Regions from separate parts of the Streptomyces sp. NPDC046805 genome, predicted to be linked through region 2. Evidence: riboswitches for the same ligand, from Rfam matches in the RefSeq annotation. Region 2 holds a riboswitch; each other region holds the start of a gene.
The links. Region 2 has a riboswitch for cobalamin ahead of ABZ910_RS02865 (cobalamin biosynthesis protein). Riboswitches for the same ligand answer to the same signal wherever they lie in the genome.

Region 1: another riboswitch for cobalamin. It lies ahead of ABZ910_RS26785 (prenyltransferase/squalene oxidase repeat-containing protein); the one in region 2 lies ahead of ABZ910_RS02865 (cobalamin biosynthesis protein).
Region 3: another riboswitch for cobalamin. It lies ahead of ABZ910_RS16645 (ribonucleoside-diphosphate reductase subunit alpha); the one in region 2 lies ahead of ABZ910_RS02865 (cobalamin biosynthesis protein).

The regions. Positions count from the first base shown of each region.
Region 1 is NZ_JBEYYC010000028.1:3,545-8,204, reverse strand. It holds gene ABZ910_RS26795 (CbiQ family ECF transporter T component) at 1-576, opposite strand, end outside; gene ABZ910_RS26790 (SCO2322 family protein) at 569-1,246, opposite strand; gene ABZ910_RS26785 (prenyltransferase/squalene oxidase repeat-containing protein) at 1,243-2,469, opposite strand; cobalamin riboswitch at 2,582-2,735, opposite strand; TPP riboswitch at 2,824-2,998, shown strand; gene ABZ910_RS26780 (TetR family transcriptional regulator) at 3,008-3,616, opposite strand; gene ABZ910_RS26775 (glycosyltransferase family 4 protein) at 3,853-4,660, shown strand, end outside.
Region 2 is NZ_JBEYYC010000002.1:16,245-20,904, reverse strand. It holds gene ABZ910_RS02870 (cobyric acid synthase) at 1-741, opposite strand, end outside; gene ABZ910_RS02865 (cobalamin biosynthesis protein) at 738-1,697, opposite strand; cobalamin riboswitch at 1,795-1,937, opposite strand; gene ABZ910_RS02860 (hypothetical protein) at 2,087-2,314, opposite strand; gene ABZ910_RS02855 (inorganic phosphate transporter) at 2,349-3,653, opposite strand; gene ABZ910_RS02850 (class II aldolase/adducin family protein) at 3,967-4,660, shown strand, end outside.
Region 3 is NZ_JBEYYC010000013.1:172,939-177,598, forward strand. It holds gene ABZ910_RS16625 (GntR family transcriptional regulator) at 1-343, shown strand, start outside; gene ABZ910_RS16630 (DUF3311 domain-containing protein) at 505-777, shown strand; gene mctP (monocarboxylate uptake permease MctP) at 774-2,411, shown strand; gene ABZ910_RS16640 (GNAT family N-acetyltransferase) at 2,506-3,012, shown strand; cobalamin riboswitch at 3,045-3,218, shown strand; gene ABZ910_RS16645 (ribonucleoside-diphosphate reductase subunit alpha) at 3,340-4,660, shown strand, end outside.

The sequences.
Region 1 (4,660 bases), on a different contig from region 2:
CAGGCCCCGGATGCCGTGGTCGGGGCGGCCTCGCAGGCGGCGCGCGGCGCGCAGGCGCTGGACGTCGGCGATGAGGTTCGGGGCGAAGGTGAGGGCGACGACCACGGCCACGCCCGTCTCGTGCAGGGCGCCCGGCAGGGACTTGAGCAGGCGGGCCGGGTTGGCGAGAGCGTTGGCGGCGCCGACGCAGATGAGCAGGGTCGCCAGCTTCAGGCCGTCGTACAGCGCGAAGACGAGCGCCTCGGCGGTGACCCGGCCGCCGAGCCGGATGCCCTGCGCCCAGTGGGGGAGCGGGACTTCGGGGAGCGTGGCGATCACATGGGTGCCGGGGACGGGGGAGCCGAGGACCACCGCGAAGACGAGCCGGATGACGAGGACGGCGAGGGCGAGCTTGGCGAACGCGGCGTAGGAGCGGGCCCAGGGGGCGGCGGTGCGGTGCGTGGCGACCACATAGCCCGCCGCGGCGATCAGCAGGGCGAGGAGGAGGGGGTTGGTGGTGCGGGTGGCCGCGGTCCCGAGACCGAGGGACCACAACCACCAGGCACCGGGATGCACAGGGCCGTACGGCTTACGCATCCCCGCGCCGCCGCGCCTGCCACACCGCTGCCGCGCCCAGGAGCACGACCGCGCCCGCTCCCGCGATCAGCCCCACCGACGGACCGTGGCCGTCGTCGTGGCCGCGACCCTCGGCCGCCGGCTTCTTCGCGGAGTCCGCCGCCGCGCCGCCCGCCGGCTTCCCGTCCGTCGACACCTGCTCGCCGCAGCCCTGTTGCGGATAGCCGCTGATCGCGCACAGCAGGGCGTTCGCGTCGTAGCGCAGGGGCTTGGCCACGGCCGCCAGGGCCTCGGCCGTCGTCGCGTCGGAGGAGACCGACGCGCACGCCGTCCGCCCCTGCGGGGGCGTCTCGCCCGACGGCGCGTCCGCCGCCGTACCGAAGTCGATGACCAGCGCCACCCGCTTCCTGCCGTCCCGGGCAGGGGTCTTCGCGCAGATCGCGTCGAAGTCCGCACGGCCGCGCGGGCGCGTCGCGTCGGCCGAGTCCTCGCTCACCGCGAAGCGGAAGCCCTGGACCTCGCCGTCGGAGGGGCGGGCGGTCGCCGGGCCCTCGGTGGCGTAGGTCCAGTGGTCGCCCGTGCGCTCCCAGAAGGACCAGTAGCGGTAGCCCGCGGCCTGCGCCTGGCCGGCGGTCCCCCACAGGAGGAACCCGGCCAGGAGCAGCGTCGCGGCACGGCGGCCGGAGGTCACGGCTGCTGCTTCTTCTTGCGTCCGCTGAACAGGAAGCCGATGCCGATGCCCGCGACGAGGCCGACGCCGACGATCCACCAGACCTTGGTGCTCGTGCTCTGCTCGGCCCGCGTGCCGGACTCGGCGACGGCCTTGGCCTGCTGCGGCGCCGGGCCTGTGGCGTCGAGCGCCTTCACCAGGTTCGTGCCGCCGAAGGCACGCGGGTCGGTGCCGGTGGCGTGGGCCGCGAAGATCAGCTGGGCGTAGGCGGCGGGGCCGCTCTGCTTCGCCCAGGGGGCGGCGTTCTTCTCCAGCCAGGCCAGGGGCTTCGCGGCACGGCCGGCACCGCCCTGCGCGGCGAGCGCGACGACCGCGTCCGCGGTGTTGCCGTAGTCGGGCTGGTCGGTGGAGCCGGGGAGCACCGAGTCGAGGTGGCCGCTCTTGGCGACCGCCTTGGCGAGGTACGCCGCTCCGTTGACCGCCGCCCGCTCCGGGGTGGCCTTGCCGGAGCCGGTGCAGGAGGCGTCCGCCTTCTTGCCGGCGTCGGCCTTCGCCGCGTCGACGACCATGCCCCGGCCCAGCGCACCCACCACGCCCGCTGCGGTCGCGTCCGCGTTGGCGGCCAACTTGCCCTTCTTGTCCGGCTGGTAGGCGAAGGCGCCCGCGCCGTCACCGGAGCACGGCAGGGACAGCTTCAAGAGGGCGTCGTACGGCGACTTGCCGCCCTTGACGACCGACGCGGGCTGCTGACCGGCGGCCGCGAGCGCGCCGATGACGACGGAGGTGGAGTTCGCGTCGCTGGGTCCGCCCGGCGTGTAGCCCCAGCCGCCGTCCGCGTTCTGCACGGACTTCAGCCAGGTCACGGCCTTGCCGACCGCGGCGTCCTGCCCGCCGAGCGCCTTCAGGGTCTGCACGGCGGCGGCCGTGCTGTTGGTGTCCACCATGACCTTGGCGTCGCAGGCCTTGGCCGGTTCGGCGCGGAAGGGGGCGAAGGCGCCGTCCGCGCACTGCTGCCCGGTCAGCCAGTCGACGGCCTTGGTGGCCGGAGTGACGTGCACGGTGTGCTGGGCGAGCAGCGCGAGCGACTGGCGCCAGACGCCGTCGTACTTCGGGTCGGCGCTGCCGTACAGCCCGGACGGGAGCGCGGCCGGCGCGGACGGGGAGGGGTCGGCGGCTATCGCGGGCGTGGCGGCGGCGATCACGCCGACTGCGGCCAGGGCAGCCGCGCTGCGGAGGACGGTCATGGTCGGCGGATGCCTCTCCCTAGGGGGAGCCGGGCAGCACGGGACGACGGCCCCGGCGGCTCGGCTCCGTATACCTCGACGGTGCCGTGCGCGGGCGGGTGCCGACGCACGTGAGCCGGTCAACGTCCCGGGCGGGGCAGTCCGGCTCACCGGCCCTCGCGGAACGGCTCACGGTTGCGGGTCAGCGCCGGAATTGCACCGGCTTCCCCCCGTACGGGTGTGATGACGACGCGCACACTCTACCGGCCCGTAGGCGGAATGCTCAGGGGTGGTGGTGAGGCCGTGGAGATAGGAAAAATCTTCCTCTTTGGGGTATTGCCAACGGCTCGGGAGTTCTATCCTGAAAGTGGCCTACGGAACGAGTGAGGGAGTTCGACCGGAGTAGCCGACTTTGGTGGACGCAAAAGCATCCACTGAGGCCGACGTCCTCGGTCGGGCTGAGAGGCCAGAAGGCAGCAGTCAGGCCGGAAGGCGACCCCCAATACCTGATCCGGACAATACCGGCGAAGGGAACCCGTTTCGTAGGTTTTTGTGTGCCCTAATCCCGCGGACCCGTCGGGTCGATGAGCCGGCACACCGTCTCGATGTCCGTCCTGACCTGCTCGATCGAGGCGCGGCCCGAGACCCAGGTGATCAGTGCCGAGTGCCAGGTGTGCTCGATGACGCGGACCGCGGAGAGCTGGTCCGGGGCCGGGTCCTCCACGCCCATCGCGTCCAGGATGATCGCCCTCGTCTGCCGGGACACCCGGTCGACCTCGGGGGAGACGCTGCGGTCCGCGAAGTTCAGGGCGCGGACCATGGCGCCGGCCAGCTGCGGTTCGCGCTGCAGGGCGCGGAAGGCGCGCATCAGGGTCTGCGCCACCCGCTGCCCGGCGGTGTCACCTGTGGGGGGCTTCCTGTTCAGCGTGGCGTGGAGGTGCTCCAACTGGTCCTGCATCGTGGCGACCAGCAGGTGCACCTTGGAGGGGAAGTAGCGGTAGAGCGTGCCGAGGGCCACCCGCGAGGCCTCGGCGACCTCCCGCATCTGCACCGCGTCGTAGCCGCCCCGGCCGGCCAACTCGGCGCTGGCCTGCAGGATCCGGCGGCGGCGGGCCTCCTGCCGCTCGGTGAGCGGCGGCGGGGCAGGACGGGCGGTACTGGCTTTCACCTTGCTTCCACCTTGGCTTCCGCGGGCGTGGCCCCGCTTCCGTGACGGTCGGTGAGGGGGTGTGACCGCACAGCATGGCAGAGGCCCCCGCCGTGGCGTGAATCACCTGGCCCCTCGCTCACAACACTGCTACCTGCCGGTAGATTCAGAGCCTCTTGAACGCTCAAGTCTGAAACTTGTTCTAGATTAACGCCGCCGCGTAATCTCGCGGAATGTCGCGGAGAAGGGGGCCCGGAGTGACCGCTGAGGCCAGGGATGCGGGTGCCTGCGAGGACCCCGCAGCCGATGGCGGGCGACCGCTCGATATCGCGCTCCTCACCTACAAGGGCAACCCGTTCTGCGGCGGCCAGGGCGTCTACGTACGGCACCTCTCCCGCGAACTGGCCCGTCTCGGCCACCGCGTCGAGGTCATCGGCTCCCAGCCGTACCCCGTGCTCGACGGGATCGACGGAATCGACGACTACGCGGGCCGGTTGAGCCTCACCGAGCTGCCCAGCCTCGACCTCTACCGCCAGCCCGACCCCTTCCGCACTCCGAAGCGCGACGAGTACCGCGACTGGATCGACGCCCTCGAGGTCGCCACGATGTGGACCGGCGGTTTCCCCGAGCCGCTGACGTTCTCCCTCCGTGCCCGCCGCCATCTGCGCGGCCGACGCGGCGCGTTCGACGTCGTGCACGACAACCAGACGCTCAGCTACGGCCTGTTGGGCGACGTCGGCGCCCCGCTGGTCACCACGATCCACCACCCCATCACCGTCGACCGGCAGTTGGAGCTGGATGCGGCCGACGGCTGGAAGCGCCGTATGTCCGTGCGCCGCTGGTACGCCTTCACCCGCATGCAGAAGCGCGTCGCCCGCCGCCTGCCGTCCGTCGTCACCGTCTCCGGCACCTCCCGCCAGGAGATCGTCGACCACCTCGGCGTCCGGGACGACCGCATCCACGTCGTCCACATCGGCGCCGACACCGACCTGTTCTCGCCCGACGCGTCGGTGGCGCAGGTGCCGGGCCGGATCGTGACCACCTCCAGCGCCGACGTGCCGCTCA
Region 2 (4,660 bases):
GACCGCTCCCCGCAGGGACACGCGCAGTCCGTCCTCCTCGTCGATGCCGAGCCCGTGCTGGAAGGGCAGCACGCCGTACGTCCGCCGGCCGGTGAGCGCGTGCAGCATGTCGAGGCCGGGTTCGAGCAGCGAGACGTCCCCGCGGAACTTGTTGACCAGGAACCCGGCGACCAGTTCCTGGTCCTCGGGCGCGAGCAGGGCGACGGTGCCGAAGAAGGAGGCGAAGACGCCGCCCCGGTCGATGTCGCCGACGACGAGCACGGGCAGCCGGGCGCCGCGCGCGATCCCCATGTTGACGATGTCGGTGCGCCGCAGATTGATCTCGGCGGGGGATCCGGCCCCCTCGCAGATCACCGCGTCGTAGGTGCCGCGCAGTTCGGCGAGGCTGTCCAGCACGGTGCCGAGCAGCTGCTGCTGCCGCCCGCCGTGATAGCCGCGCGCGCTCAGCTCGCCGACCGGCTTGCCGAGCAGCACGACCTGGCTGCTCCGGTCGCCGCCGGGCTTGAGCAGCACGGGGTTCATCAGCGCCGTCGGCTCGACGCGGCAGGCCTGGGCCTGCATGGCCTGCGCCCGGCCGATCTCCGCGCCCTCGCGCGTCACGAACGAGTTGAGGGACATGTTCTGCGCCTTGAACGGCGCGACCTTGACGCCCTGCCGCACCAGCCACCGGCAGATCCCGGCGGTGACGACGCTCTTGCCGGCGTCGGAGGTGGTGCCGGCGACGAGGAGTCCACCGCTCATGAGGCACGCCCCTTCGCTCGTGCCGCGGCGGTGACGGCCGCGCGCACGGCGACGGCGGCGCCGAGCGCGAGCCAGCCCACGCGCCGCGAGAGCCGTACGGCCCGTTCGATGTCCGGGGCGGTGACGGTGCGGCCGGTGCTGTTGAGCACCGGGCGGTGCTCGACGCGGCCCGCGTAGGACAGGGTTCCACCGAGCCGTACCCCCAGGGCGCCCGCGAAGGAGGCCTCGACCGGACCGGCGTTGGGGCTCGGGTGGCGGCGGGCGTCGGTGCGCCAGGCGCGCAGGGCGCCGCGCGGGTCGGGGCCTGCGGCCGCGGCGAGTACGGCGGTGAGCCGCGCCCCCGGCCAGCCGGCGGCGTCGTCGAGCCGCGCCGAGGCCCAGCCGTACCGCAGATAGCGGGGGGACCTGTGCCCGACCATGGCGTCGAGGGTGTTCACGGCGCGGAACCCGAGCAGCCCGGGCACGCCGCCCACGGCCCCCCACACCAGGGCGCCCACGACGGCGTCGGACGTGTTCTCGGCGACGGACTCCACGACGGCCCGGGCGATCCCGTGGGCGTCGAGGGCCTGCGGGTCCCGCCCGCACAGCCGCGGCAGCCGCGCCCGGGCCCCGGTCACGTCGCCGGCCTCCAGGGCGCGCCCGATGCCTCGGGCCTCCCGGGCGAGCGACGTGCTCCCGACGACGGCCCAGGTGGCGGCGCCGGTGAGGGCGAGGGATGCGGCGGGAGACGTACGTACGGCCCGGTCGGCCACGGCACCGAGGGCGACGGCGCCGCCGGCACACACGGCGGTGTGCAGCGCGCCCCATCCCCGGTGATCCCGCCACAGCTTCCGCTCCACGGCCCCGGCGGCCCGCCCGAAGGCGGCGACGGGATGCCCATGGCGCGGATCGCCCAGGAGGAGGTCACCGAGGAGGCCGGCGGCGGCGCCGTACGCGAAGACGCGATCGGCACGCATGCGGTCAGCCGGTCGTGGTGTCAGATGCAGTAGGCCTGGTTCGGAACGATCGGCAGCCGAGCATGGCGGTATGTCCTCACTCAGGGTGTCCACGCCCTGGTTCGACGAGACCGGCGGCGAGAGTTCCTGGCTCCCGGGAGTTGTCTCCCGGTGACAGTGGCGGGACCGCGCCGGATTCGCACCGGCTTCCTCTCCTGCCGCCGTATATGGCTTGGGCAGTCCACCACGCGCTCGGAAGGGCCGTCAACTGCCCGTTGACCTGCGAGGGAGAGTGTGCTGAGCCCCACAGACACGCGTAAGGCCCCTCCCTGATGCATCGGGTGCATCGAGGAGGAGCCTTGCGGACCTCGACGAGGTGGTGGGACGAGGCGGCGCCGGTGACCCTTCGGTCAGGCCTTGGCCATGATCAGGTAGATCCCGTACGCCACCGCGGCCGCGCACGCCGCGAAGCACACGTACGCACCGGTCACCGCCAGGGCAGCGGAGTCGCCCTGCGCGGCCGCCCGCTCGCGCCGGGACAGGCCCGACACGCCGAGCGTGAAGAGGGCCACGAGGCCGACGGTGACCGCGAGGCTGACGCCGAAGACGGAGCCGATGGCTGCCCAGTCGATGTTCATCGTGTTGCTTCCTTAGATACCGGTTGGGCGGGGCTCAGACGGTGGCGGCCGGGGAGGTGGCCGTTTCCTTGGCGGAGGTGGTGGCACTGGCGTGCGCCGGGGCCCGGTCCGAGGTCGAGGCCGTGGGCTGCGACGGGATCGCGGCCGTCCGGTCCTCGGTCGTCCGGTCCTCGGTCGTCGTGCCCGCCGGAGGCGGCGTCACGGCGGCCACGGCCGCGGTCACCACACCGGGCGACTCCTCGGTCTCGTTGACGTTGCTGTGGTCGACCACCTCGCGGCGGGAGACCTTCCAGATCGCGGCGCTGGCGGCGACCAGGAAGACGGCGACGAGCGCGGTGCCCCAGTCGCCCAGGCTCGTCACGCTCTCCGCGAGCGCGCCGACCAGGGCGGCGGCCGGAAGCGTCAGCACCCAGGCGACGACCATGCGGGTCGCAGTCGACCAGCGGACGGTGCCGCCCTTGCGGCCGAGACCCGCACCCATCACCGAGCCGGAGACGACGTGGGTGGTGGAGAGGGAGAAGCCGAGGTGGGAGGAGGCCAGGATGGCCGTGGCCGCGCTGGTCTGGGCGGCGAAGCCCTGCTGCGGCTGGAGCTCGGTCAGGCCCTTGCCCATGGTGCGGATGATGCGCCAGCCGCCGATGTAGGTGCCGAGCGCGATGGCGAGACCCGCGGACAGGATGACCCAGGTGGGAGGGTTCGAGCCCGGGGCGATGGCGCCGCCGGCGATCAGAGCCAGGGTGATGATGCCCATCGTCTTCTGCGCGTCGTTCGTGCCGTGCGCGAGGGACACCAGACCGGCGGAGGCGATCTGGCCGGCGCGGTAACCCTTGCGGGTCGCCTCGCCGTCGGCCTTCTTGCCGATGCCGTAGGAGAACCGGGTGGCGAGCATCGCAGCGAGGCCCGCGACGATCGGGGCCGCCACGGCCGGGAGCAGGACCTTGGTGACGAGCACGTCACCGTGGACGGCGCCGGTGCCCGCGGAGGCGATGGCGGCGCCGATCAGGCCGCCCATGAGGGCGTGCGAGGAGCTGGAGGGGAGGCCGACGAGCCAGGTCAGGAGGTTCCAGAGGATCGCGCCGACCAAGGCGGCGAAGATGACCTCGGGACGGATGCCGGTCTCGTCGACGAGACCTTTGGAGATCGTGTTGGCGACCTCCAAGGAGAGGAAGGCGCCCAGCAGGTTCAGAGCGGCGGACATGGCCACCGCGACCTTGGGCTTGAGCGCACCGGTCGAGATGGTCGTGGCCATCGCATTGGCGGTGTCGTGAAAACCGTTCGTGAAATCGAACGCGAGTGCGGTTACCACCACAATCGCGAGGATCAGCGAGAAGTTTTCCATTTACCCAGGCAATCGTTCGAGGTCATTGGCTGGTTGACCGTAAGGAACCTGAGTGAACGGAAGGTGAACTGAGACAGGCATCGTGGTGTCACAAAGAGAGGGGCCTCGCTCCACTTCGACACGTCGGCCCAGGCATGCCTTGGCCGGCGGCCGCGAGCGAACGTTTTCAGCCACCTCATCGAGCCGTTGAAGAGATTCTGGTCACCCGGACCCGCGGTGCGCGAGCCGTATGCGGTCTTCCGGAGGTGTGGGTTCCGGCCTGAAGTGCGTCGCCGTCACGGCCGGTCGAGGCGCCGGCTGGCAGGATCGCGGCATGACGGAACAGCGGCGGGATCAGCGGGACGAGCGCGACGTGCGGGCTGTCGCGGAGGGTGCGGGCGCTGCGCACGGTGCGCCGGAGACGGGGCGGAGGCACGCGTCCGACGAGGAGGTGCACGCCTGGGAGGCGCTGGTCGCGACGGCACGGCGGACGGTGTCCGACGGGCTGGTCGTCGGCACCTCCGGCAATGTGTCGGTGCGCGTCGGGGACACGGTGCTGGTCACGCCGTCGGGGGTGCCGTACGACCGGCTGGCGCCGGACGACCTCACCGGCGTCGATCTCACCGGCCGCCAGGTCCTCGGCACCCTCGTCCCGACCAGCGAACTGCCCATGCACCTCGCGATCTACCGCAGCACCGACGCCGGTGCGGTCGTCCACACCCACGCCGTGCACGCGACGGCCGTCTCGACGCTCGTCTCCGAGCTGCCGTCGATCCACTACATGACCAGCGCGCTCGGCGGGCCCGTCCGGGTCGCCCCGTATGCGACCTACGGCACCGAGGAGCTGGCCGAGAACATGCTCCGCGCCCTCACCGACCGCTTCGGCTGCCTCCTCCAGAACCACGGCACGATCACCTACGGCGCCGGCCTCGACCAGGCCTACGACCGCACGGCCCAGCTGGAGTGGATGTGCCGGCTGTGGCTGACGGCCTCGTCCATACCGGGCCGGACCCCGAGCCTCCTGTCAC
Region 3 (4,660 bases), on a different contig from region 2:
GCGGCTGCGCATGGCCAATGGAGAGCCGATGGCCATCGAGACCACGCACCTGTCCGCGAAGCGCTTCCCGGCGCTGCGCCGCAGCCTCGTCAAGTACACGTCCCTCTACACCGCCCTCGCCGAGGTGTACGGCGTCCATCTCGCGGAGGCCGAGGAGACCATCGAGACCTCGCTGGCCACCCCGCGCGAGGCGGCGCTGCTCGGTACCGACGTGGGCCTGCCGATGCTGATGCTCTCCCGGCACTCGCTGGACCGGGACGGCCAGCCGGTGGAGTGGGTGCGGTCGGTCTACCGCGGCGACCGCTACAAGTTCGTCGCGCGACTCAAGCGCCCACAGGAGTAAGGCAGTTGAGGTAAACCGGGGTAGACCTGGTGCGTAGCGCCATTGTCGGCCCAGGTCACTGTTCGGGACCGATATGCGGACGAGGTCTTCCGCTTCGTTGACACGTCACCTACATTGCGTGCGCATTACGCAGCTGATCAGCGAGGGGACGGAGCCGTGGCATGTCAGATTCGCCTGCAGTGAAACCACCGGTGGTGACACCGGTCCGGGTGGTAATCGCCCTATGTCTCATCGCCCCGTTCGTGGCGATGCTCTGGGTCGGCTCCTACGCCAAGACGGACCCCACGTTCATCGGGATCCCGTTCTTCTACTGGTACCAGATGCTGTGGGTGATCATTTCCACCGCACTGACGATGACGGCCTATCAGCTCTGGCAGCGTGAGCAGCGTACTCGGCGCGTCGCTGCCGCCCAGGACGGGGGTGCGTCGGAATGAAAAACGGCGTGAACGGCGTCGCGCTCGGCGTCTTCGTCTTCTTCTTCCTGGCCGTCACGGTCATGGGCTTCCTGGCCGCGCGCTGGCGCAAGGCCGAGAACGAGCAGAGCCTCGACGAATGGGGCCTGGGCGGACGGTCGTTCGGCACCTGGATCACCTGGTTCCTGCTCGGCGGCGACCTGTACACGGCCTACACGTTCGTGGCGGTCCCGGCGGCCATCTACGCGGCGGGCGCGGCGGGCTTCTTCGCGGTGCCGTACACGATCCTCGTCTACCCGCTGATCTTCACGTTCCTGCCGCGCCTGTGGTCGGTCTCGCACAAGCACGGCTACGTGACGACCTCGGACTTCGTGCGCGGCCGCTTCGGCTCCAAGGGCCTGTCGCTCGCGGTGGCCCTCACCGGCATCCTGGCCACCATGCCGTACATCGCGCTCCAACTCGTCGGCATCCAGGCGGTGCTGGACGTGATGGGCATCGGCGGCGACACGAGCTCCAACTGGTTCATGAAGGACCTGCCGCTGCTGCTCGCCTTCGGTGTGCTGGCCGCGTACACCTACTCGTCCGGCCTGCGGGCCCCCGCGCTGATCGCGTTCGTCAAGGACGCGCTGATCTACATCGTCATCGCGGTGGCGATCATCTACATCCCGATCAAGCTGGGCGGTTTCGAGCACATCTTCGCCAAGGCCGGCGACGCGTTCGCGCAGACCAACCCGGCGACCGGAAAGCCGCGTGGCGCGCTCTTCCCGCCGGAGGCGGGCCAGTGGTCGTACGCCACCCTGGCGCTCGGCTCCGCGCTCGCGCTCTTCATGTACCCGCACTCGATCACCGCGACCCTGTCGTCCAAGAGCCGTGACGTGATCCGCCGCAACACCACGATCCTGCCGCTGTACTCCCTGATGCTCGGCCTGCTCGCGGTGCTGGGCTTCATGGCGATCGCGGCCGGGGTGAAGGTCACCAACGGGCAGCTGGCGATCCCGCAGCTGTTCGAGAACATGTTCCCGTCCTGGTTCGCGGGTGTGGCCTTCGCGGCGATCGGCATCGGCGCGCTGGTGCCCGCGGCCATCATGTCGATCGCGGCGGCGAACCTGTTCACCCGCAACATCTACAAGGACTTCATCAAGCCGGACGCGACGCCGCAGCAGGAGACCCGGGTCTCCAAGATCGTGTCGCTGCTGGTGAAGGTGGGCGCGCTGGTCTTCGTCCTGACCATGGACAAGACCGTGGCCATCAACTTCCAGCTGCTCGGCGGTATCTGGATCCTGCAGACCTTCCCGGCGCTGGTCGGCGGCCTGTTCACCCGCTGGTGCCACCGCTGGGCGCTGCTCGCCGGCTGGGCGGTCGGCATGGTCTACGGCACGCTCACCGCGTACGGTGTCGTCTCCCCGACGAACCCGGCGCAGAAGCACTTCGGTGGCCCGGCGGCGGCCATCCCCGGCATCGGTGACATGGGCTACATCGGCATGACGGCGTTCGTGCTCAACGTGGTCGTCACGGTGGTCCTCACTCTCGCCCTGAAGGCCGTCAAGGCCCCTGAGGGCGTCGACGAGACCCGGCCGGAGGACTACACGGCGGACGCGGGCGACCCGGGCGTCCAGGTGGAGCTGCCGCCGGCGACGGCGGGCTCGGCGCACTGAGCCGAACACGACGGCACTGAGCCGTACGCGAGCGACGGGCCGCCGGAGAAAAACCGGCGGCCCGTTGCCGTACCCGTCCGGCACACTCGGCTCCATGGACATCGTGATCAGGCAGGCGGCACCCGGCGATTACGACGCGCTCGGCGAGATCACCGCGCAGGCCTACCTCCGGGACGGGCTGCTCACGTTCGGGGAGGCGGACTGGTACCTCGGGGAGCTGCGGGACGTCGCGAAGCGGGCGGCCGCCGCCGAGGTGCTCGTGGCGGCCGACGGCGACCGGATCCTCGGCGGAGTCACCTTCGTGCCGTCCGGCGGTCCCATGGCCGACGTCGCCCGGCCCGAGGAGGCCGAGATACGGATGCTCGCCGTCGCGCACGCGGCGCGCGGACGGGGAGCCGGGGAGGCGCTCGTACGGGCCTGTGTCGAGCGGGCGCGGGCCACGCGCGGCTGCGTGGGCATCGTCCTGTCGACGCAGCAGGCCATGCACACCGCCCACCGCATCTACGAACGGCTGGGCTTCGTCCGCAGCCCCGGGCGCGACTGGAACCCGATCCCGGACGTCGGCGACTTCACGCTGCTCACCTACGAGTTGACCTTCTGACACGCTCCGGAGTCACCACGACACAACATATGGGGGTGTCTCTCACACCCGGCACAAGATGTATGCTCATGCTCGCTGTCGTCGCAGGGGAATCCGGTGCGAATCCGGAACTGTCCCGCAACGGTGTACTTGTGCATGTCCGTCCCCCTCCCGGTGACGGCGCACGAGCGTCAGTCCGAGGACCTGCCGACAGTGCGCCCGGCCGTCCGGCCCGGGTGTTCTGACGTCCGGGCCTCGCGGAGTGGGCCGGTGGACGCGACGCGCCGTGCGCTCGTGTGCTGCCCCTGCCCTCCGCAAGGCCCTGTGCCGAGCGAGGGAGAGCCCCACGTGACCATCGCGCCAGCCGACCCGGCTTCAGCGACCGGCGTTTCCGCCACGGACCTGGAGACCGACGGTCCCGGTGCCGCGCTGCTGCGGACCCTGACCGAGCTGACCGCCGACCTTCCCGACGCCGACCCCGGCCGGGTCGCCGCCGCCGCGTTGCGCGGCCGGTCCGCGCGCGCGGACGAGCGGGAGTTGCGTGAGCTGGCCACGGAGGCGGCCGCGGGCCTCATCTCCGAGGACCCCGCCTACTCCCGGCTGGCCGCCCGCCTGCTGGCCGTCGGCATCCGCGCCGAGGCCGCGTCGCAGGGCGTCACGTCCTTCACGGAGTCCGTCACCCTGGGGCACCGGGAAGGGCTCATCGCCGACCGCACCGCCGAGTTCGCGCAGCTGCACGCCGAGCGGCTCGACGCGCTGGCCGACCCGGCCGCCGACGACCGCTTCGGCTACTTCGGCCTGCGCACGCTGTACAGCCGCTACCTCCTGCGCCACCCGATCACCCGCAAGGTCGTCGAGACTCCCCAGCACTTCATGCTGCGCGTCGCCGCCGGTCTCGCCGAGGACGACAGCACCCGCTCCGTCGACGAAGTCGCCGCGCTCTACGGGCTCATGAGCCGCCTCGACTACCTGCCCTCCTCCCCCACGCTCTTCAACTCCGGCACGCGGCACCCCCAGATGTCGTCGTGCTACCTCCTCGACTCCCCGCTGGACGAGCTGGACTCCATCTACGACCGCTACCACCAGGTGGCCCGCCTCTCGAAGCACGCGGGCGGCATCGGTCTGTCGTACTCCCGTATCCGCAGCCGCGGTTCGCTGATCCGCGGCACCAACGGGCACTCCAACGGCATCGTCCCGTTCCTGAAGACCCTCGACGCCTCGGTCGCCGCCGTGAACCAGGGCGGCCGGCGCAAGGGCGCCGCGGCCGTCTACCTGGAGACCTGGCACTCCGACATCGAGGAGTTCCTGGAGCTGCGCGACAACACCGGTGAGGACGCCCGGCGTACGCACAACCTCAACCTGGCGCACTGGATCCCGGACGAGTTCATGCGCCGGGTCAACGCCGACGCCGAGTGGTCGCTGTTCTCCCCGGCGGACGTGCCCGAGCTGGTCGACCTGTGGGGCGAGGAGTTCGACGCCGCGTACCGCAAGGCGGAGGCCGCCGGGCTCGCCAAGAAGACCATGCCGGCCCGCGACCTGTACGGCCGCATGATGCGCACCCTCGCGCAGACCGGCAACGGCTGGATGACGTTCAAGGACGCCGCCAACCGCACCGCCAACCAGACGGCCGAGCCGGGCCACGTCGTCCACTCCTCCAACCTCTGCACGG